DNA from 3 places in the Streptomyces sp. NPDC102467 genome. Region 2 is predicted to be linked to each of the others. Evidence: riboswitches for the same ligand, from Rfam matches in the RefSeq annotation. Region 2 holds a riboswitch; each other region holds the start of a gene.

Evidence for each region. A riboswitch is a leader RNA that binds a small molecule or an ion and turns the genes downstream of it on or off. The one in region 2 is predicted to bind cobalamin.
Region 1: another riboswitch for cobalamin. It lies ahead of cobN (cobaltochelatase subunit CobN); the one in region 2 lies ahead of metE (5-methyltetrahydropteroyltriglutamate--homocysteine S-methyltransferase).
Region 3: another riboswitch for cobalamin. It lies ahead of ACIREE_RS26825 (ABC transporter substrate-binding protein); the one in region 2 lies ahead of metE (5-methyltetrahydropteroyltriglutamate--homocysteine S-methyltransferase).

Annotation. Positions count from the first base shown of each region.
Region 1 is NZ_JBIWKA010000008.1:421,344-431,512, forward strand. Features, by position in the region: gene ACIREE_RS19590 (precorrin-2 C(20)-methyltransferase) at 1-1,482, opposite strand, end outside; gene ACIREE_RS19595 (precorrin-8X methylmutase) at 1,479-2,120, opposite strand; gene ACIREE_RS19600 (cobalamin biosynthesis protein CobG) at 2,134-3,471, opposite strand; cobalamin riboswitch at 3,531-3,690, shown strand; gene cobN (cobaltochelatase subunit CobN) at 3,722-7,510, shown strand; gene ACIREE_RS19610 (polysaccharide lyase family 8 super-sandwich domain-containing protein) at 7,732-10,169, opposite strand, start outside.
Region 2 is NZ_JBIWKA010000002.1:381,984-392,152, reverse strand. Features, by position in the region: gene ACIREE_RS04990 (LCP family protein) at 1-701, shown strand, start outside; gene metE (5-methyltetrahydropteroyltriglutamate--homocysteine S-methyltransferase) at 757-3,084, opposite strand; cobalamin riboswitch at 3,250-3,499, opposite strand; gene ACIREE_RS04980 (hypothetical protein) at 3,560-3,772, opposite strand; gene ACIREE_RS04975 (hypothetical protein) at 3,947-5,500, shown strand; gene ACIREE_RS04970 (helix-turn-helix domain-containing protein) at 5,541-6,455, opposite strand; gene ACIREE_RS04965 (carboxymuconolactone decarboxylase family protein) at 6,707-7,030, shown strand; gene ACIREE_RS04960 (cupin domain-containing protein) at 7,098-7,520, shown strand; gene ACIREE_RS04955 (YciI family protein) at 7,626-8,033, shown strand; gene ACIREE_RS04950 (RNA polymerase sigma factor) at 8,042-9,181, shown strand; gene ACIREE_RS04945 (carboxymuconolactone decarboxylase family protein) at 9,230-9,652, opposite strand; gene ACIREE_RS04940 (VOC family protein) at 9,901-10,169, shown strand, end outside.
Region 3 is NZ_JBIWKA010000013.1:71,824-81,992, reverse strand. Features, by position in the region: gene ACIREE_RS26845 (ABC transporter ATP-binding protein) at 1-565, opposite strand, end outside; gene ACIREE_RS26840 (hypothetical protein) at 562-867, opposite strand; partial or broken gene ACIREE_RS26835 (ABC transporter permease) at 963-1,055, opposite strand; gene ACIREE_RS26830 (ABC transporter permease) at 1,391-2,338, opposite strand; gene ACIREE_RS26825 (ABC transporter substrate-binding protein) at 2,340-3,902, opposite strand; cobalamin riboswitch at 3,955-4,083, opposite strand; gene ACIREE_RS26820 (class I SAM-dependent methyltransferase) at 4,309-5,091, shown strand; gene ACIREE_RS26815 (LysR substrate-binding domain-containing protein) at 5,233-6,084, opposite strand; gene ACIREE_RS26810 (cupin domain-containing protein) at 6,166-6,660, shown strand; gene ACIREE_RS26805 (DoxX family protein) at 6,764-7,123, shown strand; partial or broken gene ACIREE_RS26800 (IS481 family transposase) at 7,313-8,268, shown strand; gene ACIREE_RS26795 (TetR/AcrR family transcriptional regulator) at 8,265-8,852, opposite strand; gene ACIREE_RS26790 (hypothetical protein) at 9,013-9,576, shown strand; gene ACIREE_RS26785 (hypothetical protein) at 9,677-9,811, opposite strand; gene ACIREE_RS26780 (hypothetical protein) at 9,811-10,140, opposite strand; gene ACIREE_RS26775 (TetR/AcrR family transcriptional regulator) at 10,140-10,169, opposite strand, start outside.

The sequences.
Region 1 (10,169 bases), on a different contig from region 2:
GACCACCGCCTGTGTCTGCGAAGAGCCCACGATCAGCAGCGTGCGCATGTCGACGACGGCCGGGTCGAGGTCGGCGAGACGAATCGTGCGGACGCTCTCCTCGGGGCCGCCGACATCGCGGGCGAGGACGACAGGAGTGTCGGGGAGACGGAGTTCCAGGAGGAGTTCGCGTGCCTTGCCGACCTGCCAGGTGCGGCTGCGCGAACCGGGGTTGTACAGCGCCAGGACCAGATCGGCCGCCGCCGCCGTACGCAGCCGCTCCGCGATGACCTCCCACGGCTTGAGCCGGTCGGACAGGGAGATCGTGGCGTAGTCGTGGCCGAGCGGGGCCCCCGCCTTCGCCGCGGCCGCGTTGGCGGCGGTCACCCCGGGCACCACGCGTACGGGCACGTCCGCGTAGGCACCCTGCGAGGCGACTTCCAGCACGGCCGTGGCCATCGCGAAGACGCCTGGGTCGCCGCCCGACACCACGGCCACCCGGCGCCCGCGCCGCGCCAGGTCGAGCGCGAACTCGGCGCGCTCGGACTCCACCTTGTTGTCCGAGCCGTGCCGCAGCTGTCCGGGCCTGACCGGCACCCGGTCGATGTACGTGGTGTAGCCGACGAGATCGTCCGCGTTCGCGAGGGCGCCGCGCGACTCCGGAGTCAGCCACTGCGCCCCCGCGGGCCCGGTGCCGACGACCACGACCTCGCCGCGGCCGGACGCCCCTGCGGGTCCAGCGGGCTCTGCGGGCTCTGTGGGTTCGGCGTCGATACGGGACGGCAGGACCGCGACGGAGAAGTACGGCACCGAGTCGGGGTCGATGTCGGCGAGCCGGCCGGTGCGCTCGCCGGCCATGAAGGCACGTTCGACATAGCGGGCGTCGTCGAGACGGCCCGCACTCTCCAACGCCGTACGGACCGTGGTGAACGTACGGCCCAGCTTCATCACGACCGCCGAGTCCGCGGCGGCGATCCGCGCGGTCAGCTCGTCCTCGGGCAGCGTGCCCGGGATGATCGTCAGCGTCTCCTTGTCCTCGCACAGCGGCTCGCCGAGCCGGGCGGCCGCCGCGCTGATGGAGGTGACACCGGGAATGACCGTGGTGTCGTACCGGTCCGCAAGCCGCTTGTGCATGTGCTGGTAGGAGCCGTAGAAGAGCGGGTCGCCCTCCGCGAGCACGGCGACCGTACGGCCCGCGTCGAGGTGCGCGGCGAGCGTGGCGGCGGCCTCGGCGTAGAAGTCGTCGAGCGCCCCGCGGTAGCCGCCGGGGTGGTCCGTCGTCTCGACCGTGAGCGGATACATCAGCCGCTCCTCGATCTGCCCCTCGTGAAGGTGCTCCGCGGCGATCGAGCGGGCGATGGAACGGCCATGACGGGCACAGTGGTACGCGATGACGTCCGCCCCGGCGATGGCGCGGACGGCGGCGACGGTCATCAGCTCCGGGTCGCCGGGCCCGAGCCCGACCCCGTACAACTTGCCTGTATTGCCAGGGGTGTTGCTCATGCCTGGATCTCCACCTCGGTCGCTATGGCGTTGATCGCGGCGGCGGTGATGGCGCTGCCGCCACGGCGCCCGCGGACGATCAGGTACTCCAGGCCGAGCTCGTTCGCGGCCAGGGCGTCCTTGGACTCGGCGGCCCCGACGAACCCGACCGGAATGCCCAGGATCGCCGCCGGCCGGGGCGCGCCCTTCCGGATCATCTCCAGGAGGTGGAAGAGAGCGGTCGGGGCGTTGCCGATGGCGACGACGGCGCCGTCGAGCCGCTCCCGCCACAACTCCAGCGCGGCGGCGCTGCGCGTGGTCCCCAACTCGGCTGCCAGCGCGGGCACTTCGGGCTCATTGAGGGTACAGATCACCTCGTTGTCGGCGGGCAGCCGCTTACGGGTGACGCCGCTGGCGACCATCCGCGCGTCACAGAGGATCGGCGCACCCCCGCGCAGAGCGGCGCGGGCCTTCGCCACGACCCCGGCCGAGTGGCCGATGTCCTGTACGAGATCCACCTGGCCGCAGGCGTGGATCATGCGGACCGCCGCCTGGGCGACGTCGGCGGGCAGCGCCGCGAGTCCGGCTGCCGCCTCGGTGCGGATGGTGGCAAAGGACTCGCGGTAGATGGCCGCGCCGTCCTTCTCGTAGTCATACACGGGTTCGGCTCTCTCAAGTGGGTTGCGAGGTAGGGGGGTTGGTGACGACATACGTGCCGTCGGGGCGTGCCACGACATCCACGTACGGCCCGACGGGGTGCCCGCAGCGGCGCTCGCAGCCGGACCAGTAGGTGGGCAGGAGCGGATGCCGGGCGCCCGCGTCGGCGCGCACGTCGGCGTGCGCCTTGGCGCAGCCGGGGCGCCCGATGCAAGCCCCTGTGCGGGTCCAGGGTGAATCAGGGTCGGTCACGAGCCCGGTGCGTGTCAGCTCTTCGGCCTGGGCCGGTGTGGCGCCGGGTATCACGATGGACCGCCAGGGCGTGAGCCGCAGTTCCCTGGCCGGGAGGTGGGCGATCAGGTCGGTCAGGGCGGCCCATTGAGCACCGGTGATCGCCCCGAGGCGGGCGGTTATGCATGCCCCCGGCATTTCAGCGGACGGCCCGGAAAAATCAGCCTCTCCGGCGTTTGAGGAGCGGGGTCCGGGGCGGAGCCCCGTGGCTTGTGCGCCGTCGCCGATGGCGGATCGATGGACACGTGCGGGAGCGTCGTCGCTGGTCGCGCAGTTCCCCGCGCCCCTGAAGGGGCTGGGCTCGCTGCCCATCGCAGGCGCGCCCCCGACGGGGCTGCACTCGATCCCGGTCGCAGAGAGCGCATCGGCAACCAGCGAGGCCAACTCGGCCACAGGCAAGCCCAGTTCGCGGACCCGCCACACCCGTCGGCCCGAGACATCACGCGCGGCGGCGACGAAAACCTCGGCCGCGACGACCGCGGCCCGCGCCGCGTCCTCGTACCGGACAACGAATTCCGCGGCCCCGACAGAAAGCGCCGCCCCGCCCCCGGCGAGCCCCCGCAGCAGAATGTCAGGCGCCAGCCCCGCCACATCCCCCCGCCCGTCATCGAGCGCGAAAAGAAACCGCCCGGACAACTCCGGAGTGACAGAACTCGCACAGAGCGCCGCATCCAACCCGGTCAACCACCCGCGCACATCGACGACCCCGAGACCGTCGAGCCCCGACATCGGCGAAGCCACCACGTTCCGGACCCGTTCATGCGCGGCGGACGGCAGCAGCCCGACCCGGCCGAGCACCTCCGCCAACTCCCCGCCGCACCCCTCCCGCAACCCGCGCAACTGCACGTTGCCCCGCGAGGTGAGATGCAGCGTCCCGTCCCCGAGCCGCCCGGCCGCACCGGCCAGGGCCCGCGCCTGCGCCACGTCGAGGACCCCGCCGGGGATCCGGACCCGCGCCAGGAACCCGTCGTCCGCCGCGTGCAGCCGCAGCGCACCGGGGCAGGCGTCACCCGGGGACGTTCCGGGCGTACCGGGATCGTTGGGTAGGGGGGAGGCGGGCATGCGACGGAGCATACCCATCGGCTGTGACGGGCATCCCGCCCCAGGTCACGCCCCCGCCCCGTACGATGAACCGCGGCGGTCCCGTCCGGCCCGCCACCTTCGCCAGCGACGGCGACAGGGGAGGAAGCCGGTGCGATTCCGGCGCGGTCCCGCCACTGTGAGCCCTCTCATAGAGAAGAGGGTGAGCCAGGAACTCCCGCCGTCAGAACCCACCCGGGGCGCGGACACCCCGAGGAAGGCCAGACGACGCATGCCCCAGCAGCCCTCGCACCCCGCGCAGCCGCAGCCCCAGCCCTCGCAGCTCCTGCTCCTGTCGACGTCCGACACCGACCTGCTCAGCGCCCGCGCGGCGAACGCCGCCAACGCCGCTTCCGCCACGAGCGCCGCTTCTGCCACGAGTGCCGCATCCGCCGCGAGTGCCGCCGACGCCCCGGTCACGTACCGTTTCGCGAACCCCTCCCGCCTCGACGTCGAGACCGAGCTTCCCGCGCTCCTCGACGGCGTCGCCCTCGTCGTCGTACGGCTCCTCGGCGGGGTCCGCGCCTGGCAGGACGGCATCGACCGGCTGACCGCCGCCGGGGTCCCGCTGGTGGTGCTCAGCGGTGAACAGGCGCCGGACGCCCAGCTGATGGCGGCCTCCACCGTCCCGGTCGGTATCGCGGCCGAGGCCCACAAGTACCTGGCGCACGGCGGCCCGGCCAACCTCGCCCAGCTCGCGAACTTCCTCTCCGACACGGTGCTGCTGACCGGCCACGGCTTCGAGGCCCCGGCCCCCGCGCCGACCTGGGGCCCGCTGGACCGCACTCCTTCGCGGGCCGACGGCCCGACGGTCGCCGTGCTCTACTACCGCGCCCACCACATGAGCGGCAACACGGCCTTCGTACACACCCTGTGCGACGAGATCGAGCGCGCAGGAGCCCGCCCTCTCCCCCTCTACGTGGCCTCGCTCCGTGCCCCCGAACCGGAGTTGATCGAAGCCCTGCGCCCCGTCGGCGCGATCGTGACGACGGTCCTCGCGGCCGGCGGCACACGTCCAGCCGAGGCGAGCGCCGGCGGCGACGACGAGTCGTGGGACGCGGGCGCCCTCACCCACCTCGACGTCCCGATCCTCCAGGCCCTGTGCCTGACCTCGTCCCGCGCGGACTGGGCGGAGAACGACGAGGGCGTCTCGCCGCTCGACGCCGCGAGCCAGATCGCCGTGCCGGAGTTCGACGGGCGTCTCATCACCGTCCCGTTCTCCTTCAAGGAGATCGACGAGGACGGGCTCCCCGCGTACGTCGCCGATGCCGAGCGCGCCGCCCGCGTCGCCGGGATCGCCGTGCGCCACGCCCGCCTGAGGCACATCCCCGCCGCGGACAAGAAGCTGGCGCTCGTGCTGTCCGCGTACCCCACCAAGCACTCCCGTATCGGCAACGCGGTCGGCCTGGACACCCCCGCCTCCGCGATCGTCCTGCTCAAGCGGCTCATCGCCGAGGGGTACGACTTCGGGGACCCGGCCGACATCCCTGGTCTCGCCTCCGGTGACGGCGACGAGCTGATCCGCGCGCTCATCGACGCGGGCGGCCACGACCAGGAGTGGCTGACCGAGGAGCAGCTCGCGCGCAACCCCGTGCGCATCCCGGCCGCCGACTACAAGCGTTGGTACGTGACGCTGCCCGAGGAACTGCGGACGAGTGTCGAGCGGCACTGGGGCCCGCCGCCCGGCGAGATGTTCCTCGACCGCTCCCGCAACCCCGAGGGCGACATCGTGCTCGCCGCCCTGCGCCGCGGCAACCTGCTGATCCTCATCCAGCCGCCGCGCGGCTTCGGCGAGAACCCGATCGCGATCTACCACGACCCCGATCTGCCGCCCTCGCACCACTACTTGGCGGCGTACCGCTGGATCGCGGCGTCGGCGGACGACGCCGGTTTCGGCGCGGACGCGATGATCCACCTCGGCAAGCACGGCAACCTGGAATGGCTGCCCGGCAAGAACGCGGGCCTCTCCGCCGCCTGCGCGCCGGACGCCGCACTCGGGGACCTGCCGCTCGTCTACCCCTTCCTCGTCAACGACCCGGGCGAGGGCACGCAGGCCAAGCGCCGCGTGCACGCCACGCTCATCGACCACCTGGTGCCGCCGATGGCGCGCGCCGAGAGCTACGGCGACATCGCCCGCCTCGAACAGCTCCTGGACGAGCACGCCCAGATCGCCGCCATGGACCCGGCGAAGCTCCCCGCGATCCGCGCGCAGATCTGGACCCTCATCCAGGCCGCGAAGCTCGACCACGACCTGGGGGTCGAGGACCGGCCCGAGGACGAAGGCTTCGACGAGTTCATCATGCATCTCGACGGCTGGCTCTGTGAGATCAAGGACGCCCAGATCCGCGACGGCCTGCACGTCCTGGGCCAGGCCCCGGCCGGCGGGGACCGCGTCAACCTCGTCCTCGCCATCCTGCGGGCCCGCCAGATCTGGGGCGGCAACCAGGCCCTGCCCGGCCTGCGCGAGGCGTTGGGCCTGGACGAGTCGGCGGCGACCCGCACGGCGGCGGACCAGGCGGAGGAAACGGCCCGCGCCCTGGTGGAAGCCATGGAGGCGGCGAACTGGGATCCGGCCCAGGTGGGTACCACCTTGGGCAATCTGCCGCCTGGGGCGGCAGGGTGCACAAGGCGGCAGGACCCGGGTGCGGAGGAAACGGGCCCCGAGGACAACCCCGTTCACCAGATCCTCGACTTCGCGGCCCGCGAGGTGGTCCCGCGCCTCGACGCGACCACCGCCGAACTCGACAACTCCGTACGCGCGTTGGAGGGCCGCTTCGTCCCGGCGGGCCCGTCCGGTTCCCCGCTCCGCGGCCTGGTCAACGTCCTCCCGACGGGCCGCAACTTCTACTCCGTCGACCCCAAGGCCGTCCCCTCCCGCCTCGCCTGGGAGACGGGCCAGGCCCTGGCCGACTCCCTCATCGAGCGCTACCGCACCGACAACAACGGCGACTACCCCACCTCCGTCGGCCTCTCCCTCTGGGGCACAAGTGCCATGCGCACAGCGGGAGATGACATCGCGGAGGCCCTCGCCCTCCTCGGTGTCCGCCCGGTCTGGGACGACGCCTCACGCCGAGTGACGGGCCTGGAGGCAATCCCGTACGAGGAACTGAACCGCCCCCGCATCGACGTCACCCTGCGCATCTCGGGCTTCTTCCGTGACGCGTTCCCGCACACCATCGGCCTCCTCGACGACGCGGTCCGCCTCGCCGCCTCCCTCGACGAACCGGCCGAGCACAACCACGTCCGCGCCCACACGCAGGCCGACCTCGCGGAGCACGGCGACGAACGCCGCGCCACCACCCGCATCTTCGGCTCGCGCCCCGGCACGTACGGCGCGGGCATCCTCCAGCTGATCGACTCCAAGGACTGGCGCACCGACGCGGACCTCGCCGAGGTCTACACGGTCTGGGGCGGCTACGCGTACGGTCGCGACCTGGACGGGAAGTCGGCCCGCACGGAGATGGAGACGGCGTACAAGCGCATCGCGGTCGCGGCCAAGAACACCGACACCCGCGAGCACGACATCGCCGACTCGGACGACTACTTCCAGTACCACGGCGGCATGGTGGCCACCGTCCGCGCGCTGCGCGGCACGGCGCCCGAGGCGTACATCGGCGACTCGACGCGCCCCGAGACGGTCCGCACCCGCACCCTGGTCGAGGAGACCTCCCGCGTCTTCCGCGCCCGCGTCGTCAACCCCAAGTGGATCGAGGCGATGCGCCGCCACGGCTACAAGGGCGCCTTCGAACTCGCCGCGACGGTCGACTACCTCTTCGGCTACGACGCCACGACCGGCGTCATCGCCGACTGGATGTACGACAAGCTCACGGAGACGTACGTCCTGGACGAGACCAACCGCCAGTTCCTCTCCGAAGCCAACCCCTGGGCCCTCCACGGAATCGCCGAACGCCTCCTGGAAGCCGAATCCCGCGGCATGTGGGAGAAGCCGGACCCCCAGGTCCTGGAGGCCCTGCGCCAGGTCTACCTGGAGACGGAAGGCGACCTGGAGTCGGACGAATAGGCCTTTGAGCAGGGGAAACGCGCCTGCACGCTCGTTCGAGCGAGCAGAGGTTCCCCTGCCTGGCTCCGCCTACTCTGGGACCGTCGCGCTGAGCGAAGGAGGAGGTCTGTCATGGCAGCTATGCCTGTGCGACCAAGGCCTCCTACAAGCTCGGCCTCACCGTCCCCCTCCCCGAACCCCTCGGCTTCGCCCTGGACACGGCGGAGTTCTGAGCCCGCGCCCTATCGCAGGGTCACCGTGAAGCTCCGCCCGTACGCGTGGCGCGTGCGGACATCGAGCCGGGTGCCTCCCGGTACCCGGGTCACCCGGACCGCGTCGTCGCCGGACACCTTCCGCAGCGCCCGCCCGCGCAGCACCACCGTCACCGTGTCCCGGGCAGTGGTCGGATCGGCGACGGCGACCGTGACGTTCTTCTTGTCGCCGCGGACCAGGACCGAGGCCGGGCCCTCGATCGTGAGGCCGGGGATGTGGTGGATGTGGTGGCTGCCCGGGGCGAAGGTGTTGGCGGCGGTCAGGCCGAGTCCGTGATGCCGTACGGCTTGCAGGCGTGGCGTATTGGTGAGGATCTCCGCGCCGCGATGGCGCCGGACCGCCGACTCGGAGGCATTCGGCAGCAACGCGTAGGCAAATGAAGTGAGTGGGGACCGGGCGGGCTGCTCCACGCTCAGCGAGAAGACCTGGCGGGTGACGGCCGTGTCCGGGTTCGCGGTGCGCACGACGCGGCGGCTGCGGGTCACCGTGTCGAGTCGCGGCTTCGGGGCGGGCCCGGCGAGGAGCGCGTAGCCGACCGCTGTGCCCTGCGTGGCGTTGGCGTACCGCACCCAGCCGCGCCCCTCGGAGACGGTCACCTGGTCCGTCGCGGCAGCGATCCGCGCGTCCAGCGTCGTCGTCACCGCCCGGCCCGCGCCCGGCGCGTCCCCGACCCCTGCGGCCAGCACCACGATCTCGTCGTCGAGCAGGAACCACGACTTCGTCGCCCGCGCGCTCCGGTACACCACGAAATCGTCCGGCAGGACCCCCGCCCGCTTGTCCCGCCACGGCACGTCGTCGGAGAGCACCCAGCCCACCGCCCCGTACGCGCCGAGGACGGCGCCGCCCGAGTGGTCCTGGGTGGCGGTCGGGAAGTAGACGTACGTGTTCTGGGACTCGGACGACGCCGTGAAGTTCAGCGGGTGGCCCGGGTTGTCGTAGAAGAGCTTGCCGGCGTACAACTCCGGGACCGTACCCCGGTGTTCGACCGGCGCGGTCACGCCCGCGAGTCCGTAAGGGGAGACGGCCGTGAAGTAGTCGACGCCGTACGCCTGCGTCTGGTCCTGCCCGGAGAGGTACAGGTAGTGCGCACCGTCGCCCTGGAACCAGGGCATCAGGTTCTCGCCGCTCATGTACTCGTACTTGCTGATCCGCCGCGAGCTGCGGGCCAGCGCGAACGCGTAGCCGGGGCGGCGGTGCACGGTGCGGTCCATGGCGTTGAAGGCGACCGAGCGGGCAGCCGGGTTGAGATCGGCGGCCGGTACGGAGGCGTCGGCGAGGAGGTCGGCGTAGCGGACGATGCTGAGCGGGGAGACGAAGACGGCCGGGTCGAGCGCGGCCCGCGACGTGGCACGTAGGTGCTTCACGTACGACTTGAGGGCGGTGGCCGTGTCTCCGTCGGCGAGCGACGCGAGGTCGACGACGGCCTCGACGATCGTGGCGACGTCCGCGTACCCGGTGCCGGTGCGCGAGACCGCCCGCCCCTTCACCGCCTCCATCATCCAGCCCTCGAAGATCAGCGGCGCGAACCCGTCCCGCACCCACCCGTGCACCGTCGGCACCAGCTCCCCGCCGTGCGCGAACCCGGTCCCGTCGAGCAGCTTCAGGGTCTGCACGACGCGGCTGAGCAGCCCTTTCCCGTACGAGCCCGTGTACGCGACGGAGGCGTGCTGGATGAAGGACCCGTCGGCGTAGTACCCGTCCGTCACCCCATGGTTCAGGGTGTACGGGTCGATGGTCGCGAAGACGGTCAGCTGATCGGTCAGCGCCTTGCGGATGCGCGCCTCGTCGGTGGTGAGGGCGCCCTGGAGGATGCGGTTGGTGGTGATGTCGGCGAGGTTGGCGCCGGTGTGGAAACGGGAGTCGAGGTCGACGTCGCCGTCCTTGCCGTTGCGCAGGTAGGCGTCCATGGAGGCGATGTACGCGGTGACCAGCTCGGCGGGCGTGCGGTCGGCGAGCAGGACCAGGGTCTTGCTGATGTGCTGCGAGAGGCCGATCTCCCAGTAGAACCAGTTGCCGTAGTAGCCGGTGGACTGGTCGCCGTAGTAATGCGCGTGCAGCCGGGCGAGCCCGTCGAGAACGCGGTCCTGGGCCGCCGAACTCCCGTACAGATCAGGGGATATGCCGGGTGTACGGGTGGCGAGGGCTATCTCGTACAGCCGCTGGTAGCTGGTGTTGAGGTTCGGGTCGCTGGTGCCGAGCGGTACCCCGGCGAACAGTTCGTCCTCCCCGGTCGCGGCGTCCATCGACGCCAGGTTCGCGCGGGCGGTCCTCTCCACGGCGGCGAGCTTCGCGGCTGTCTCCGTACGGGAGTTGGACCCGGCGGTACCCGCGAATATGTCGACCGTGTTGGCGATCAGCCGGGCCGCCCCGTCCGCGGCCTCGGCGGCGCTCGCCCACTCGACGGGCA
Region 2 (10,169 bases):
TCAAGGACGACGGTTTCACCCCCACCAGACTCCTGCCGCTCGCCGACGCCGCCACCAGGTCGATGACCGTCGACCCCGGCCTCGGCTCGGCGGACAAGCTGCTGAAGTTCGCGATGGGGCTGAAGGACGTGGATCTGCACAACACCAAGTTCGTCACCGTCCCCTGGAAGTACGACGGCAACCGCGTCGCCGTCGTACAGCCGGACGCCGACGCGTTGTGGGCCGCGCTCAAGGACGACCGCACCCTGGACGGGAAGAACGCCGGAGCCAAGAACGGCAAGAACGGCAAGAACACTGTGGAGACGTCCGCGTCGCCCACCGTCCGGGAGGTGTCCGGCGCCGGTGTCTCCGTCGCCGTCTACAACGGCACCCTGACCAAGGGCCTCGCCTCCAGCGCGGCCAGGACGCTGACCGGCCACGACTTCACCGTCACCGGCACCGCCAACGCCGCCACCCAGGACCGGGCCACCACCACGGTCGAGTACGGCCCGGGGGAGCGGGCCGACGCCGAGGAAGTCGCCCGTCTCTTCCCCGGCGCCGCGGTGCGGGCCGCCGACGCGGACGGCATCTCCGTCGTGCTGGGAGCCGACTACACCGGCGCCGCGACCGCGTCACCGGCCCCCACATCCGTACCGTCGGGCGTGGCCGACGACGCGCGCTCGGCCGACGAGGACCTCTGCTCCAACCTGTCCTACGGCTGAGCACCCGCCACGGTGGAGAGCGCCGCGCGCCGCTCCACCGCGCCGTGTCAGGCGATCATTCGGCCCTCGCCGCCGGCAGTTCGGCGCGTACGGTGCGGGCCGCCGTGACCAGGGTCTGCAGGGAGGCCCGGACCTCGGGCCAGCCGCGGGTCTTCAGACCGCAGTCCGGATTGACCCACAGCCGGGACGCCGGTACGGCCTCAAGTCCCTTGCGCAGGAGGCCGGTCACCTCGTCCGCGCCCGGCACGCGCGGGGAGTGGATGTCGTACACGCCGGGCCCCGCCTCGCGCGGGTAGCCGTGCGCGGCCAGCTCGTGCGCGACCTGCATGTGGGAGCGGGCCGCCTCCAGGCTGATGACATCGGCGTCGAGGTCGTCGATGGCGCCGACGATGTCACCGAACTCGGCGTAACACATGTGCGTATGGATCTGGGTATCGGGACGCACCCCGCCGGTGGCGAGCCGGAACGCCTCGGTGGCCCACCGCAGATAGGCGGGCCGGTCGGCGGCCCGCAGCGGCAGCGTCTCGCGCAGGGCCGGCTCGTCGACCTGGATCACCGAAGTGCCGTTCGCCTCCAGGTCCCCGACCTCGTCGCGCAGGGCGAGCGCCACCTGGCGCGCGGTGTCACCGAGCGGCTGGTCGTCGCGGACGAACGACCAGGCGAGCATGGTGACGGGCCCGGTGAGCATGCCCTTGACCGGACGCGAGGTCAGCGACTGGGCGTACGTCGTCCAGCGCACCGTCATCGGTTCCGGCCGGGAGATGTCGCCGGCCAGGATCGGCGGCCGCACGCAGCGGGTGCCGTACGACTGCACCCAGCCGTGCCGTGTGGCCAGGTACCCGGTGAGCTGTTCGGCGAAGTACTGGACCATGTCGTTGCGTTCCGGCTCACCGTGCACGAGAACGTCGAGCCCGGCCTTCTCCTGGAAGGTGATGACCTCGCCGATCTCCGCCGCGATGCGCTCCTCGTACGCGGCCGCGCCGATCCGCCCGGCCCTCAAGTCCGCCCGCGCCGTGCGCAGTTCACCGGTCTGCGGGAAGGAGCCGATGGTCGTGGTCGGGAGCAGGGGCAGGCCGAGATGGGCACGCTGGGCCGCGGCCCGTTCGGCGTACGGCGTCGAGCGCCGCGTGTCGGCGTCCGTGACGGCGGCGGCGCGCGCCCGCACGACGGGATCGTACGTGATGGGGGAGGCGGCTCGGGAGGCCAAGTCGGCCCGATTGGCCGCGAGTTCGGCGGCGATGGCGCCCGTGCCGCGGGTCAGCCCCTTGGCGAGGGTGACCACTTCGGCCGTCTTCTGCCGGGCGAAGGACAGCCACCGCAGGATCTGTGGATCGAGGTCGCGCTCCCGCGCCGCGTCCAGCGGGACGTGGAGCAGCGAACAGGAGGCGGCCACGTCGACCCGCCCGGCGAGCCCGAGCAGCGTGCCCAGCGTGGTGAGGGACTTCTCCAGGTCGTTCACCCAGATGTTGCGGCCGTCGACGACGCCCGCGACCAGCCGCTTGCCGGGCAGCCCGCCGACCGAGGCGAGCGCGTCGAGGTTCGCGGAGGCCGCCCCGGTGAAGTCGAGGGCGAGACCCTCGACGGGGGCCTTGGCCAGCACCGGCAGGGCGTCGCCGAGCCGGTCGAAGTACGAGCCGATCAGCAGCTGCGGACGGTCCGCGAGCGAGCCGAGATCGCGGAACGACCGCTCGGCGGCGTTCAGTTCGGCCGCGGTGCGGTCCTGGGCCAGAGCCGGCTCGTCGAGCTGCACCCACTCGGCGCCCGCGGCGCGCAGGTCGGCGAGCACCTCCGCATACACGGGCAGCAGCCGGTCCAACAGGGTCAACGGAACGAAGTCCGCGGCGACTCCGGGCGCGGGCTTGGCGAGCAGCAGGTAGGTGAGGGGACCGACGAGCACGGACCGCGGCGTCAGCCCGAGCGCGAGGGCCTCGCGCACCTCTTGGACCTGCTTGGCGGAGTCGGCCGTGAACACCGTGCCAGGGCCCAACTCCGGCACAAGATAGTGGTAGTTGGTGTCGAACCACTTCGTCATCTCCAGCGGCGCCACGTCCTGGGTGCCGCGGGCCATGGCGAAGTAGCCGTCCAGGGCGTCCGCGTCGACGGCGGCGCGATGGCGCGCGGGCACGGCACCGACCATGACGGTGGTGTCCAGGACGTGGTCGTAGTACGAGAAGTCGCCGGTCGGCACCTCGTGAATTCCGGCGTCCGCGAGGTCCTGCCAGTGCGTGCGGCGCAGTCCGGCGGCGGTGGCGCGCAGCGCGTCGGCATCGACGCGGCCCTTCCAGTACCCCTCGACGGCCTTCTTCAGTTCGCGGTCACGCCCTTGGCGCGGGTAGCCGTGGACGGTGGCGCGCGCCGTCACGGCTGTGTTCCTGCTGGTCACGGAGATCTCCTTCGCGAGATGAATCCCTGAGATCCCGGCGAAGGGACGAGAGACGCGAAGGGGTGACGGCCCGGGCGACCCGGACCGCCGCGCGATGGCACGGTCGTCCGCCCGATGTGCTCGCCGACCCGCCCTCGAGGTCGCCAGGATGTCCGCGCACGCGTCGTACGCACACGGGCAGTTGGCAGGTCTTCGGACTCGCGGGCGCGCCTCGTGTCGTACAGGACAGTCGTAACAAGACAGTCGTACGAGACATCTACTGGCCGTCGCTTCCCGGGCCCTTGTCGGGGCCCAGTGCTGATGACGGCGGTCGTTCCCACTCACCGCTGCGGGGCAGTCCCGGATTCCCACCGGGTTCCCTCTTGCGACGCATCCCGCCTGGCGGACGGGGCGAACCAGCTGCGTCGGCCAGCGTACGGGGTCACCCGCCCGTGCTCAACGCCGACCCGACGCCTCCAACTGACCCCACCCGGCGCTACCAGGGGGCGGGCCAGGTGCCGGGGCCGCCGCCGCGCCAGTCGATCAACGGGGACGCCTCCACATCCGCCTCGTCCATGTCGTGCCCGGCCCGACGCAGGAACTCGGCGACATCGCGCGGCTCGTGCGCGAGTCCGACGATCTCGCCGTCCACGCGGACACGGCGCCCTCCGTCGGGCGATGGCTGGTAGACGATGACCGGTTTGCTCATGCCTCCACGGTCCGGTGTGCCCGCCGCTCCTGCATCTTGGGAAGCAGGGGCGGGCTGGGCGCATCAGGTGACCCGCCCCGCGTGGCGTCACCTGTCGTGTGCGCGCCCTTTTCAGGATGGGCGCGCCAGGCGCCGGCGGTCGGCCGCGCACGGCTCGAGCCAGGAGAGAGCCCGGTGGCCGTCGCCCTCGTCCGCAACGATCCCGCGCCCGTACCCCCGTCACGACGGCAGAACCCGCGGTCCAGGGCGGCCGGCACCGCGATCGCCGTCACCGTGCCGTCCGTGGTGATGGCGGGCCTGGGCACGTGGGGGCTCGACCGCGACGGGGTGTGGGGCGACGAAGGCGTCACCCTGCAGATGGCACACCGCACACTGCCGGAGATCGCCCACCTGGTGTCGCACATCGACGCGGTGCACGGCCTCTACTACGCGCTGATGCACTTCGTCCTCGCCCCGTACCCGGGCGAAGTGCTGCTGCGGCTGCCCTCGGTGCTGGGGGCGACCCTGGCCGCCGGTCTCGTGGGCCTGCTCGGCGCACGGCTGGCGCGGCCCCGGGTCGGGCTGTGGGCGGGACTGCTGTACGCGGTGACCCCGTTCGTCGGCCGCTACGCGCAGGAGGGCCGCTCCTACGCGTTGGTGGCCGCCGGTGTCCTCGCGGCGACCGTCGCGCTGGTGCGTGCCCTGCGGGCGCGCGGTCGGCGGCACTGGGTGCTCTACGCGCTGTTGCTCACCGGTACGGCGTGGTTGCACGAGATGGCGGTGCTCGTCCTGGCGGCTCACGCGTGCACGCTGTGCTGCGCCCGGGTGCCATGGGCGGTATGGAGGGCCTGGCTGGCGGCGGTGGCCTGCGTGTCGGTCTCTCTGCTGCCGCTCCTCTTCGTCTCGCGCGGGCAGAGCGCTCAGGTCGCCTGGTTGGACAAGCCGGGCCGCGAGCAGGTGCGTGGCCTGGTGTACTCCTTCGCCGGTCCCACCGAGGTGGTGTGCGCCGTGGTGCTGGGGCTGGTGGTGGTCGGGGTGTGCGCGTCGCTTCCTCGCCGGGGGGAGGTGTCGTTGCGCGGGGTGGCGTTGCCGTTGACGCTCGTGCCGCCCGCTCTGTTGCTGGGCATTTCGCAGTACCAGCCGCTCTACTACGACCGCTATCTGCTGTTCTGCCTGGCAGGCGTCCCGCTGCTCGCGGCCGCGGGCGCGGAACGGATCGTGCGACTGGTGCCCGAACTGACGCGTTCTCGGAATCCGGTGGTGGGCAGGCTGCTCGCGGCGGGCGGCGTGGTTCTGGTGGGCGCGTCGTTCGTCGCGCAACTGCCGACCCATGAGCATGATCGCGGGCCGTGGGCGAGATCCGACGACCTGCGGGGCCTCGCGGTGCTGGCCGCGCGCGAGCTGAAGCCCGGAGACACCGTGCTGTTCGTGCCGTCCCCGGGCGCGCGGCGCGCGGCCGCCGCTTATCCCGCCGACTTCCGGCGGCTGCACGACGTCGCGCTCGCCCGCACGGGCCCGGAGGCGGGTGAACTGTACGACGCGGAGACGGGGGCGGCGACGCTGGCCCATCGGCTGCGGAAGATCGGCCGGGTGTGGGTGGTGATCGATCCCCGGGCCGGGCGCCCGGGCTGGGCGCCCACGAGCGGCACGGACCGGGCCAAGATCGAGGCACTGCGGCGCGACTTCGAGCTGAGCGAGGAGCACGCCACCCGGAGCGGCATGCTCCGGCTCTACCTGCGACGCCGTTAGGGCGTGGGCGCGGGCCTGTTCGGGCCTCCCGCTGGGCCCGCTACCGCCGGGCCGGTGTCTCCTCGGTGGCGGACCAGGCGGCGAGGAGCTGGAGCTTGTCGTGGTCGGGGGTGTGGGGCGGGGCGCTGTAGGCGGTGAGGGTCAGGCCGGGCTGGGCGGGGAGCTCCATGGCATCGAAGTCGAGCGTGATCGCCCCGACGGCCGGGTGCCGGAAGGCTTTGCGGCCGGTGTGGTGCAGCCGCACGTTGTGCTTGGCCCAGGCGGTGCGGAACTCGTCGCTCCGGGTGACGAGTTCGCCGATGAGCCCGGTCAGCTCGCTGTCGCCCGGGGCGCGCCCCGCCTCGGTGCGCAGCAGCGACACCGTGGTGTTCACGGACTCCTCCCAGTGCGGGAAGTAGTCGCGCCCGGCGGGATCGAGGAACTGGAAGCGGGCGATGTTCACCGTGTGCCGCCCCTTGCCGGTGTACCTGTCGTCGCACTCGGTGCCGTACTCGGTGCCGTACTTGTCGCCGTACAGCGGGCTGTACAGGGCGCGGCCGAGGCGGTTGGTCGCCAGGACGTCGAGACGGCCGTTGCGGATGAACGCCGGGGAGTCGGTCATGGAGTACAGGACGCGCAGCACGCTGTCCGGTAGCGGCCCGCGGGGGCGCCTGCCGCGCCGGGCAGGCCGCTTGGCGGCGGCGCGGGCCAGATCGTAGAGGTGCGCGCGTTCGGCGTCATCGAGCTGGAGGGCGTTCGCGACAGCGTCGAGGACCTCGTCCGATGCGCCCGCGAGGTGACCGCGTTCCAGGCGGACGTAGTAGTCGATGCTGACGCCGGCGAGCAGGGCGACTTCCTCGCGCCGCAGGCCGGGCACGCGCCGGTTGCCGCCGTACGCCGGCAGGGCCGCCTGCCGAGGGGTGATCTTGGCGCGGCGGGAGGCCAGGAACTCGCGGATGTCGCTCTGGGTGCTCACGCATTCCAGGCTAGATCGGACGGCGTACCTGTGGGGGGTCCTGTCGGTACCTGTGACGCCAGGCCCTCCTCCACGGTACTGACCTGCTGTTTCCTCGATACCGGCAGGAGCTGGGACGCCCCGGGCGGCAGTCGGGACCAGCGTCTCAGCGGCTGCCGCGGGACCGGCCCGGCCGCACAGTGGCTCATGCCGACATCTTCCGTTCTGCTCTGTTCTCATCCATTCTGCCGCGTTACGTTCCAGGAGTCCTCATGCCGAAGCAGTCCGCACCCCGGGAGCTGGCCGACATCGCGCCGAAGCTCGTCGAGGTCACCGACAATGTCCTGTTCGGCGACGTGTGGGAGCGGCCCGGACTCTCCCCGCGCGACCGCAGCCTCGTCACGGTGAGCGTGCTTGCCGCCCTCTACCGCGGCGAGCAGCTCGGCTACCACCTGGGCGTGGCCCTGGACAACGGGCTCAGTGTCGAGGAGCTGTCCGAGGCGATCACGCATCTCGCCTTCTACGCGGGCTGGCCCAATGCCATGACCGCGATCACCCGGCTCAAGAAGATCGCCGACGAGCGCGGCGCCGCCTGACTCCTGTCCCGCCACCGGCTCACCCAAGAAGAGACCCAGAAGAGACCCAGAAGAGAAGAAGGAAAACATGGAACACCTCATGTCGACCCCCACCGTCAGGCCCCCGGCCGAACGCTTCACCGGCGATGTCTACCTGAACCTGCTCGAAGCTCCCGCCGAGCCGGCCCGTCTCGCGGTGGGGCTGGTCCGGTTCACCCCGGGGGCCCGTACCAACTGGCACTCCCACGCCAACGGCCAGACCCTCTGCATCACCGACGGCGTCGGCCTGGTCGGTACCCGCGACGGCGATGTCGTCCGCGTCAGCGCCGGTGAGACCGTCAAGTGCCCGGCCGGCGAGGAGCACTGGCACGGCGCCACGGACACCACCCTCATGGCCCACATCGCCATCGTGGTCGGTGACGGCAACGGCGACGGCACCACCTGGCTCGAGCCCGTCAGCGACGAGCAGTACGCGGCCGCCCTCTCCGGCACCGGAGGCACCGGAAACTGACCCGCCCGAAAAAAGTCGTACGGCGATGTCGAGAACCCGTGACCGGCTCCGTCCCTGGTATGAACGCGACCACAATGGGTCGGACCAGGATCGAGGAGAACCGCGATGGCCAAGTACCTGCTGCTGAAGCACTACCGAGGCGCCCCGGCGTCGGTCAACGACGCGCCCATGGACCAGTGGACGCAGGAGGAGATCTCGGCCCACGGGCAGTACATGAACGATTTCGCGGCCCGGCTCGAAAAGAGCGGTGAGTTCGTCGAGAGCCAGGCGCTCTCCTCCGAGGGGGCCTTCGTCCGGTACGACGGCGAGGGCCGCCCACCGGTCACCGACGGTCCGTTCGCCGAGACCAAGGACCTCATCGCGGGCTGGATGGTGATCGACGTCGACAGCTACGAGCGCGCCGTCGAACTGGCCGGGGAACTGTCGGCTGCCCCCGGCGCGGGCGGGAAGCCGATCCACGAGTGGCTGGAACTGCGCCCCTTCATGAGCGCTTGCCACACCATCACGGAGTGACCCCTGTGATGGACGAGGCCCTGCTCCGGAGCCTCACACCGAGCGTGCTCGCCGTCCTCGTCCGCCGCGGAGCCGACTTCGCGACGGCCGAGGACGCCGTGCAGGACGCGCTGGTCGAGGCGGTCCGCGTCTGGCCGGCCGACCCGCCGCGGGACGCGAAGGGCTGGCTGATCACGGTGGCCTGGCGCCGGTTCCTCGACGCGGCCCGGGCAGACGTGTCCCGCCGCCGACGTGAGGACCGCCTCGACGAAGAGCCGGCGCCCGGCCCCGCGCCCGCGGCCGACGACACGCTCCGGCTCTACTTCCTGTGCGCCCACCCGTCGCTGACGGCGTCCTCCGCGGTCGCGCTCACGCTGCGCGCCGTCGGCGGTCTCACCACCCGGCAGATCGCCCAGGCCTACCTGGTACCCGAGGCGACCATGGCGCAGCGCATCAGCCGGGCCAAGCGCACCGTCTCCGGGGTGCGGCTCGACCGGGCCGGCGACGTCGCCACCGTGCTGCGCGTCCTCTACCTGGTCTTCAACGAGGGTTACTCGGGCGACGTCGACCTCGCCGCCGAGGCCATCCGGCTCACCCGGCAGCTCGCGGCCGCGATCGACCACCCGGAGGTGTCGGGGCTGCTCGCCCTCATGCTGCTCCACCACGCCCGGCGCGCCGCTCGGACCACGCCCGACGGCAGCCTGGTGCCGCTCGCCGAGCAGGACCGCGGCCGGTGGGACACCACGTCGATCGCCGAGGGCGTCGAGATCCTTCAGGCGGCCCTCGCCCGCGACCGCCTCGGCGAGTTCCAGGCCCAGGCGGCCGTCGCGGCACTGCACGCCGACGCGCCCACCGCCGAGGAGACCGACTGGGTGCAGATCGTCGAGTGGTACGACGAGCTCGCGCGCCTCACCGACAGCCCGGTCGTTCGACTCAACCGCGCGGTGGCCGTCGGCGAGGCCGACGGACCGCGCGCCGGACTGGCGGCGCTCGCGGCCGTGGACGACGCGCTGCCCCGTCACACCGCGGTGGCGGCGTATCTCCATGAGCGCGACGGCGACCTGGTGGCCGCGGCCCGGCTCTACGCCGAGGCGGCCGGGAAGGCGCCCAATCTCGCCGAGCGCGACCACCTGACGCGCCAGGCCGCCCGGCTCAACGCCCGGCGTTGACCGGGAACGGAGACCGCGCGCCGCCGTAGAGGTGCGATCCGCCCCCCGTTACGGCTCCTGCCGCACCGGCAGGAGACCGCGCTCGCCGAACACCTTCTTGGCCACGAAGGTGGCGTTCAGGGCCCGGGGGAAACCGCAGTAACCGGCCGAGTGCAGGAGGGCCTCCACGATCTCCTCGGGAGTGAGGCCCACGTTGAGGGAGGTGTTGACGTGCACCTCCAGCTGGGGTTCGCACCCGCCGAGGGCGGCCAGGATGCCGAGCGTGACCAACTGCCGGTCGCGCGGGGGCAGGGCGGGGCGGCTGTAGATCTCCCCGAACCCCCACGCGACGATCTGATGGGCGAGTTCGGGGTTGACGTCGGCGAGCGCGTCGACGACACGGGGGCCGCCCTCGCCGTCGACGCGGGCCATCACTTCCATGCCACGGTCGAAGCGCTCCTGGCGGCTCTCGGCGCCGGGTTCAGCACGCATGATGGCTCCGTTTCCGGCGGCCCGCCGAGCCCGGCAAGCAGCCGCTCGTAGTCGTGGATCTCCTCCTCCGGCGCGGGCGTCATGGCGCACACCCACGCCCGACCACCCTACGAACACCATACGAAGCGGGCCACACCCGGCAGGGGCGCGGGCGTCGGCGAGCCCCGGTAGTCCGGACCTTGGAGCGCCGGCCGGGCGAACCGCGTGGCGTACGCGTAGGTGCGGGGGACATGGGCAATCGTCGGGGCATGACGGCAACGCTCGGTGGTTTTGTTCTCGGCACTCCTGACCCGCCCGCGCTGGCTGACTTCTACCGGGCCCTGCTCGGCTGGGAGGAGGTCGAGCGCGAGCAGGAGTGGGTCCGGCTGCGCGCCCCGGAAGGGGAACGGCCCGGCCTCAGCTTCCAGTTGGAGCCCGACCACGTGCCCCCCGTGTGGCCCCAGGGCCCCGGCACTCAGCAGATGCAGGCGCACTTGGACCTCCAGGTCGTCGACCTGGCGGCAGAGACCGAGCGTGC
Region 3 (10,169 bases), on a different contig from region 2:
GCGCCGGGTCGAGGCCGCTCGTCGGCTCGTCCAGGACCAGCAGGCGCGCGCCTGTCACCAGCGCGGAGGCGAGTGCCAGACGCTGTTGCTGTCCGCCGGAGAGCTGGTGCGGGAAGCGGCGGCGTACGGTTTCCCACTCCAGGCCGCACCGTGCCAGCGCCTGGCTTGCCGCGGCTTTGCGCGCGTCGCGTCCGGCATGTGCGAGAGCGGCCAGCTCGGTGAGCGCGTTGCCGGTGCGGCGGACCGGGTCCAGGACGCTCTCCGGGTGTTGGGGCAGGTGGGCGGTGTGTCCCGCCCGCGCGGCACGCCGTTGCGCGGGCGGCAGGGACATGAGGTCCGTGCCCGACAGCAGGACGTGTCCCGCCAGCTCCACGCCGCTGCGCGAAGCACCGAGCGCCGCGAGTCCGAGCGTGGTCTTGCCGCTGCCCGACGGCCCGACGACGGCCACCACAGCTCCCGCCGGAACGGTCAGCGCGACCTGGTCCAGCAGGGGACGCGGTGCTCCGTCCGCGTAGGCGGAGATCTCCGGGATCTCCAGCAACGGTTCGGGGGTGTGCGCAGTCACCGGAGTCTCCTCCTGCGGGCAAGGGTGCGGTCCACGAGCAGATTGCTGCCTACGCACAGCGCCGTCAGCAGACCGGCGGGCACCAGCACCGCGGCGGGCTGGGTGAACAACGCGTCGCTGTTGCGCTCGATGAGCACCGCCCAGTCCGGTGAGGACGCGGGCAGCCCCAGGCCGAGGAAGTTCGCGGACGCCAGGAGGTACAGCACGACGGCGAACCGGCCGGCCGCGTCGGTGGCCACCGGCGCCGCCAACTCCCGCGCCAGGTACCGCAGATGGATATGGGCCCAGCCGTGCCCCTGCATCCGCAGTGCCTCGACGACCGTGCGGGAGCCGGTCCGAGGGCGGCTCCGCGGACCAGGCGGGCCACGGCCGGCACCTGGAGCAACCCGGCGACGGTCACCAGCCAGTACCCGTCACGGTGGCCCGTCGCGGCCAGGGCCATCAGCACCAGCAGACCGGGGAAGGCGAGGAGCAGATCCAGGGCGCGCATCACCGTCTCGTCGATCCTGCGGCTGGGCCCGGCGGCCAGCAGACCCAGCGGCACTCCCGCGACCAGGCCGATCAGGAGCGCGCCCAGAGCGCTTCCCAGTACCGATGCGCCTCCGTGCAGGACGAGCGACAGCACGTCGCGTCCCAGGACGTCGGTACCGAGCGCATGCCCCGCGCCGGGCGGCTGCGAAGGCAGCGCGTCCTCCTGCGGGGATGTGTCTCCCGCCAGAAACGGTCCGATCAGCGCCGTCGACACCGGCACCGCGAGGAGGACCAGAGCGATCCACGGACGGCGCGCGCGATCCGTGCGCGTGTCGGCGGTCTCGGTCGGCAGGGTCACGCGGTGACCTCCCGTCGCGGTGCGAGTCGATGGGCGACCACGTCACCGACGAGGTTCACCACGACCGCGGTGCCGGCGAACAACAGGGCGTACGTCTGCACTTGCGGGAGATCTCGGTTCTGCACCGCTTCGACGAAGCCGTTGCCGAGGCCGCGGAATCCGAAGACCGCTTCGACCACCACGGCGCCGCCCAGCAGCCCTTCCACGCAGCGGGCGTACTGCTGGGCGGCGGGGCCCAGCGCGTTGGGCAGTACGTGGCGGAGCACCACCGTGCGTTCCCGTACGCCCAGCAGTCGCAGGTGTTCGGCCACGGGGCCATGGCGCTCCCCCGCCACTCCCGCGCGGACCTGCCGTGCCAGATCGCACAGGTGCCGGGCCGTCAGGACGACCACGGGAAGCACCAGGACGGACGGCAGGTCGAGCAGCGCGGTGGTGTCCATGCCGACGGCGGTGGCGGGCAGCAGTCCGGCCGCCAGCGAGACCGAGGCGACCAGCAGCAGCGCGAGCACGAATTCGGGGACGGCGTGCAGCAGGACCGTGGCGGTGTTCAGGGCCCGGTCGAGGCGGCTGCCTTCCCGCAGCCCCGACACGGTTCCCAGCAGCGGTGCCAGCACGGTGACGAGGATCAGCGCCGGCCCGCCGAGGAGCAGCGTCACCCCGATACGGCGGCCGATGTCGTCGCCGACCGGCAGCCCGGTCGTCAGCGAGTGTCCCAGGTCGCCGGTGAAGAGGTGGCCGAGCCAGTGCCCGAAGCGGGTCCAGGCCGGTTCGTCGAGGCCCAACTGGTGCCGCAGCGCCGTCACTTGTTCGGGGGTGCCGAGTTCACCGCGCAATACGTCAGCCGTGTCTCCGGGCAGGAGGGCTCCGACGGCGAACACGGCGACCAGCACCACCAGGCACTGCAGGAGTGCCAGCAAGGAGCGCCGCAGCACGTAGGCGCGCACGTCAGGTGAGGCGGACCCGGTCGAAGCGGGCCCAGTCGTGCGAGTTGGGCGGCGCCGCGCGCAGACCGGTGACCGACCGGCGGATGGCGTCGTTCGCGTCCGAGAACGCCCACACCAGAAGTCCCGACTCGGCGCGAGCGATCTTCTGGGCGCGGGCCAGCAGGCTGAGCCGGTCCTTCTCCTCACGGGTGGTACGGGCCCGGTCGAGCAGCGCGTCGAACTTCTTCGAGGCGTACTGGGTCTGGTTGCGGGCCGCCCCTCCCCGGACCCGCTGCTGCAGGAAGTCGGAGACGGGCAGGGTGGAGGTGGTGTTGAAGGCGGCGACGCCCTTGGTCTTGATCTCGCTGAAGTACGTGCTGGACGCGCGGGTGTTGGCGGTCAGCTTCAGCCCGATCTCCCGCAGGTGCCGCGTCATCAGGTCGGCCGCGGGTTCCCATGCCGCGTCGACCGAACTGGTCTCCACGGTGATGTGCAGCCCTTCCGCGCCGGCTTCCTTCACCAGTTTCCGCGCCGCGGCGACGTCCCGTGTGCGGGGCTCGAGGTCTTCGGGGTAGCCGCGCAGGCCCATGCCGAAGAGGTCGTTGCCCGTCTCGCCATGTCCGGCCAGCGCGATACGGACCAGCGCCTCCCGGTCGATCCCCAGCCGCACGGCCCGTATCAGCCGTGGATCGTCGAACGGCGCACGGCCGGTGCGCAACAGGAGCTGCTGGGCAGTGGCGCGCTCGGCGGTCAGCAGCCGCGTCGAGCCGTCCTTCTTCAGCCGTTCCACGAAGGCACCGGCCATGTCGGCCGCGTAGTGCACCTGCCCGGACAGCAGGGCGTTGAGCCGCGCCGACTCCTCGTTCGCGGGGACGATCTCCAGCTCGGCGATGTGCGGGGCGCCGTCCCAGTGGTCCGCCCAGCGCCGGTAGCGGGCGGTTCCACCGGGCGTGAACGATACGTAGGTGAAGGGTCCGGAGCCGACGGGCTTACGGAAGTCCGTCGTCCCGGCCGGGATGATCTCCGTTCCGGGGCCGGCGAACACGGTGGGGAACTCGAAGTTCGGCGCTTTGAGGACGAGGACGACCGACCGATCGCCGTCAGCCGTGCTCGCGGTGAAGTCGATCGCGGAGAGCAGCATCTGCGAGGGCGAGCCGACAGCGGGGTCGGCGGCGCGCCGGTAACTGTAGAGAACGTCCTTGGCGGTGACCGGCTTCCCGTCATGGAACCGGGCCGCGCGCAGTCGTACGCGCCACCGGGTACCGGAAGCGTCGCTCTCCCAGGACTCCGCGAGCCGCCCCCGCACCGACATGTCGTCGGCGTATGTGCCGAGCGTGTCGTAGAGGGCCTTGGCGCGGGCCTGGTCGACGAAGTTCGGGGCGACGTGCGGGTCCAGGGTCTCCTGGGAACCGCCCGAGGTGAACGCGGCGCGGAACCGGTCGCCCCCTCCCCCGTCCTTCGCGTCGCCGCCGCAGCCGGTGAGCAGGCCGGACGCGGCGAGCGCCAGGGCTCCGCCGGCGGCCAGCACGCCTCGTCTGCCGAGTTCCGGCCGCCTCTCCGGTTCCGTCCGGGCACGCGTCGTCACAGTCGATCCTCTCCGGGGTGTCCTCGCCCCTGACGTCAGACCGGCGACGGGTCAGTCTCCTGGCTTCCGGATCGTCGCTCGCCTCCGCCTTCCCGTCCGCGACAGCGGACAGTGGCGTGCAGGAGATTCGCTCCCCGGTCACAGTGGCGGGACCGCGCCGGAATCGCACCGGCTTCCTGGTCCCCATCGCCTTGTGTGCTCATTGTGGCGTACGAGGCTCCGGCCGCCGGAACCCGGTCGTCCCGGTCACCGTTCGCCCCGGGATCAGGCCTCCTGCGCGACTCTCGCGGCTCGGCACACCATGTCGATCAGTACGGTGGGGAACACACCCCCCGAGCAGTACGCATCGAGCGACCGGCAGTGGCCCGCCCCGCCCCGGAGTCCCGCGAGAGGAAGCACCACCCGCATGACAGCGAAGCACGTGTCCAACTGGCAGAGCTGGCAATCCAGTTGGGACCGCCAGCAGGAGTGGTACATGCCCGACCGGGAGGAACGTTTCCGGGTCATGGTCGACACGGTCGAGGCCCTGGCGGGCCGGACACCGCGCGTCCTCGACCTGGCCTGCGGCACCGGCAGCATCTCCGACCGGCTCCTGCGACGCCTCCCCGACGCCGACGTCACCTGCGTGGACATCGATCCGCTCCTGCTGACCATCGCCCGCGGCCACTTCGCCGGGGACGGGCGCGTCTCCTTCGTCGAGGCCGACCTGACCGACGCCGCGTGGACCGCACGCCTCCCGCACACGTCGTACGACGCCGTGGTCACCGCCACCGCTCTGCACTGGCTCGACACCGAACCGCTCGACCGGCTGTACGCCACCCTGGCCGGCCTGCTGCGCGAAGGCGGCGTCTTCCTGAACGCCGACCACATGAAGGACGAGTCCGCGCCCCGCATCAACGCCGCCCTCCAGGCTCTGCACACCGACCGACAGACTCACCAGCGCGGACAGGGATCCCTTGACTGGGCCGGCTGGTGGGGCGAGGCGGCCCGCGATCCGCACCTCGCCGAGGCGGCAGCCGAACGCTTCGCGCTGCTGGGCGATCCTCGAAAGCCCCGCACCGACCCACCGCGACGCGATCGCCCGACCGCGACCCGGTGGCACATCGAGACGCTGCTGCGCCAAGGGTTCAGCGAGGCGCGTCAAGTGTGGTGCTCGACAAGCGATGCGCTGGTGGCCGCACTGCGCTGACCCGCAACGGTAGGCGGAGTCGAAGCACTCACCAACGCTGCGCGCGATTCGGCCGGGACGCGTTCGATCCCTCGACTGGCGGGCCTTCAGCTCGCACCTCGACGGCAGCTCTCCCGAGCTGAGCGTCACCGCCGATGTTGCTCAGTGCCGGTACGCGGCGGTCGCCGTCTCGACGAAGGACCGGATCAACGGGTTCGTGTCACCTTCGTTCCACACGGCCACCACGCGGCTCGGCGCCATGCCGCTCAGCGGTACCAGGGCGAACTCAGCGGGCAGTTCGTGCCCGAGCGGGGCCAGGCCGACCGTGCCGTTCCACAGCACGGCCTGCAGACATTCCTGGACGGCACGCACCACTGGCCCCTCGCGCGGCCTGCCACCGTTCCAGTACGACTGCCAGACGGGGTCGGTGCCCTGCGGGAACTGGAACCAGCGGCGGTCGCTCAGCTCGGCCGGCCGCACCTGGTCGCGGCGGGCCAGCGGATCGTCGGCGCGCAGGACCACGCCGACGGGGTCGGATCGCAGTGCACGCACCGTCAGGGCGGTTTCGTCGAACGGCGCCCGGGTCAGGGCGACATCGACCAGTCGGGCCCGCAGCCCGCAGGTCGGATCGGTCAGGTCGGTGTCTCGGATCCGGATGTCGATGCCGGGGTGGCTTCGTCGGTAGGCGGCGGCCAGCCTGGACACCGCCGGGTCGGTGGCGTCGCCCAGCAGGCCGACGGTGATGGTCGAGGCGCCGGCCGCCGCGCTCACCCGTATCCGGACGCGGTCGGCATGGTCGAGCAGAGCCCGCGCCTCGTCGAGCAGCACCGTGCCCACCGCGGTGAGCGTGACGCCGGTGGGCGAGCGGGCGAAGAGCAGGGCTCCGGCATCGGCCTCCAGCTGCTTGATCGCGCGGCTCAGCGGCGGCTGACTCATGTGCAGTCGGTTGGCGGCCCGGCCGAAGTGGAGTTCCTCGGCGACCGCCACGAAGTAGCGCAAGGTGCGTAGCTCCACGCTGCAACGATACCCACGAGGTATCGGCGTTGCGGAACAGGTCTTGGACACGCATGTGGTCCCGGCGGTGGACTCGTGAGCATGACCGAAGAAGCCAAGAGCAACGAGACCCAGGTCGGCCCCGCCGTTTCGGTGGTGGGCCCCGGCGACGGCGAGACGATCGTTCTGGGCCCCACGCGTATGCGCGTTCTGGAGGACGGCAGTCACACCGGGCACCGCCTCGCGATCACCGAGTCCGTCCTCGCCCCGCATACGCAGGGGCCGCCGCAACACCGCCACGCCCGACACGACGAGGGCTTCTACATCCTCTCCGGCACCGTGCGGTTCACCGTCGGGGAGAAGGACCACGACGCCACCACGGGCACGCTCGTCATGGTTCCGCCGGGCACCCCTCACACCTTCGCCAACCCGACGGACCAGCCCGCCGTCATGCTCAGCACCTTCACCCCCGACCTGTACGTGCAGTACTTCCGAGACCTCCAACAGGTGCTCACCGACGGCCGGCCACTGACACCACGGGCCAACGTCGACGCCATGAGCCGCTACGCGACCGAGCCCGCCACCGACCTCGCCTGAAGCCGACCGGCCGCAACCGCCCGGTCACCCTCCTTCCGGTCCGCTCGGTCCCGGCCGACGGACCGGCTCTCCTCCAGCGCTCTTCGACCCATGAACGGGAACCATGCACATCGCCTACTGGATCGTCGCGGGCCTGCTCGCGCTCTTCTACTTCTACGCGGGCACGCTCAAGGTGATCCGCAGCCGCGATCAACTCCGGCCGATGATGGCCTGGGTCGACCGCCTGCCCTTGCCCGCCCTCAGGGCGCTGGGCACGGTGGAGATACTCGGCGCGGCCGGCCTGGTCCTGCCACCGCTGACGCACATCGCGCCGTCACTGGCACCGGCCGCGGCCATCGGGTTCGTCCTCCTGCAGACCGCCGCGATCGCCGTCCACCTGACCGGTGGAGACCGCCGGATCACTCTCAACATCGGGCTCGCCGCGGCGGCGGCCGCAATCATCTGGCCGGCCACCACGCTGTGACCGCCCCGACATCCCGCAACAGCGCTCAACCCAAGCGCAGTCGGGCCTTGTCCGCGCGTACGGCCTAGGTGTTCTGTCCGGGGAGGTTGTGGACGGGTGAGCGAAATCTCGGCTGAGGGATCTTGAACGAGTGAGGGCCTCCCGGGTTCGGTGTGGATTGCGACGTCTACACCGACCAGAAAGGCCCTCGTGCCTCACCGTAATGCACCGCTGACCGAGACCGGCCGGCTGCGCCTGGCCCGCTGCGTCGTCGACGACGGCTGGCCCCTGCGCCGGGCTGCCGAACGCTTTCAGGTCTCACCCACCACCGCCCAACGATGGGCCGGCCGCTATCAGGTCATGGGTGAGGCAGGAATGGCCGACCGCTCCAGCCACCCGCGCACGAGCCCGCACCACACCCCGACCCGCACCGAGCGACGGATCGTCAAGGTCCGCGTCCTGCGCCGCTGGGGACCCGCCCGCATCGCCTACCTGCTACGACTGAACCCGTCCACGGTGCACCGGGTCCTCACCCGCTACAAACTGGCCCGCCTGACCCACCTCGACCGCGCCACCGGACGGGTGATCCGCCGCTACGAGCGCGACAGGCCAGGCGAGTTGGTGCACGTGGACATCAAGAAACTCGGGAACATCCCCGACGGCGGCGGACACAAGACCCTCGGCCGCCCCAGGCCGGCCGCAAGACCCGCTCCGCAGTCGGCTACAGCTACCTGCACAATGCCGTCGACGACCACTCCCGCCTGGCCTACAGCGAGATCCTCGCCGACGAGAAGAAGGAGACCGCCACCGGCTTCTGGACCCGGGCCCAGGCGTTCTTCACCCAGGCCGGGATCACCGTCGAGCGCGTGCTGACCGACAACGGCTCCTGCTACCGCTCACGCGACTGGCGCGACCTGCTCAGCACCTCCGGAATCACCCACAAACGCACCCGGCCCTACCGGCCGCAGACCAACGGCAAGGTCGAACGCTTCAACCGCACCCTGTTGGACGAGTGGGCCTACGCCCGCCCCTACCGCTCAGAGGCCGAACGTCGCGAAGCATTCCCCGACTGGCTGCACACCTACAATCACCACCGCGGACACACCGCGCTGAAAGGCCAACCACCCGTCAGCCGCGTCCCCAACCTCACGGGTCAATACACCTAGGTGTGCGAAGGAGGTGCCAGGATGCCTTCGACGCCGTGCAGGAACGTCTCGGAGATCAGCACCGGGTCGAAGAGACAGCCGGCTGCCATGGCCCCGTCCCGGAGCATGACGAAGTGCCGTCCCGCCGCGTCGGCGGGCGTACAGCCGGCCTCCGCCAGCAACTGCGTGACGGTCTCCAGGAACCATTGCCGATGCGCCAGCACGGCTCGGTGGACCGGGTGGGCCGGGTCGGGATACTCGGCCGCCGCGTTCAGGAAGGCGCACCCGCGGAACCCGGAGTACTGGATGCCCTCGACGATCGTCCGGCCGACGGCCCTGACCGTGTCCGCCGCGGGCCCGCCCTCCACCCGGGTGGCTGCGACCTGCGCCCGGATGCCGTGGTCGGCCTGCTGGAGGTAGGCAAGGATCAACTCCTCCTTCCCCTTGAAATGCCGATACAGGGTGGCACGGGTGACCTGGGCTTCCGCGATGATCCGGTCCACGCCGACGGAGTGGATGCCCTCCGCGTAGAAGATCCGGGTCGCTGTGTCGAGCAGGCGAGACCGCGCCTCGGACGTGCTCCCGCCTTCTGTACGCGCACTCATGGCGCCCACCGTACCAGTCGATGAGGGAGAACGTTCGGTCTTGACAGTGCGGCGACGGCGCCCTTAAATCAAGCAAGAGACCGAACGTTCTCCCTCATCGGTGACGTGTCTCGGACGCCACTCCTCTCGCACCACGCCGCTTTCGCCGGAAGGAACCCTCATGGACACCACCGTCGCCGCCCCCGCACCTACCGCGAGCGCCTCCACAGCGCTGCGCCACCTGTATCTCGTGCGCTTCGTGTTCGCCGCCGTCTGGGCCGCCCTGCTGTTCACATCCGCCCATGACCTGGGCACCCTCGGCACGACACTGCTGGTGATCTACCCCTTGTTCGACATGGCGTGCGCCGTCGTCGACGCCAGGGCCGCCAAAGCGGACGGCGGACCGGTGCGCGGCCTCTACGCGAACATCGCGCTCAGCGCCCTCACCACCGCAGGTCTTGCCGCCGCCGCATCCTCCGGCATCCCGGCCGTCTTGCGCGTCTGGGGCGCCTGGGCAATCACCGCGGGCCTCGTCCAGCTGATCGTCGGCGTCCTGCGACGCAGCATGGGAGGCCAGTGGCCGATGATCGCGAGCGGCGCCATCTCCACCCTCGCCGGATCCTCGTTCATCGCGCAGGCCGGTAAGGACAACGCCTCGCTGAGCACCCTGGCCGGCTATGCCTTCCTCGGCGGAGTCTTCTTCCTCGTCTCCGCCCTCCGCCTGAACCGAACCGCCCGCCATTGAGCACGGGTGAGCACGCGGCCGGCCCGGCCCTTCGCCCTCACAGGCAGCACTGTGAGGGCGGAGGGTGATCGGCGTCGTCGGGACGTCACCCGGGCGTCGGTCAGGTGCCCTTCTCCCGCGGGCGGTAGGCGTCCCGGTCCTGTTGGAGGAGCCACAGATCCCGCATATGGCCGGGCCGGTCGAAGAGTTCATGGAACTTTCCGCTCTGGACGATCCGGCCGCGGTGCAGCACCACTACGCGGTCGGCGATAGAGGCATTGCTTCGGCGGTGCCGGGGTAGCGGAAGGTGACATCGCGCAGGGCGATGTGCCGCGGTCGGCCGGGGGCGTGGTCGCCCCGGGCGAGGTGTTGCCCGGCGGCTTCGGTGACGAACCGTTCCCAGTCATCGAGATAGACCCCGGTGCGCAGGAGGTCACGGCCGTAGGCGACGAGGCCCTGGAGGCCGGAGGCCGCCGATCGCAGGGCGAAGACCCAGCGGTGCACCGCGCCAGGAGCAATCCACACCGCGGACCGTTCCCCGAGCGGGTGGCCGAGTTCACCGGTCAGGTGCGCGACGATCTCCACTACGAACGCGAAGCGGGCTGTTCCCCCTC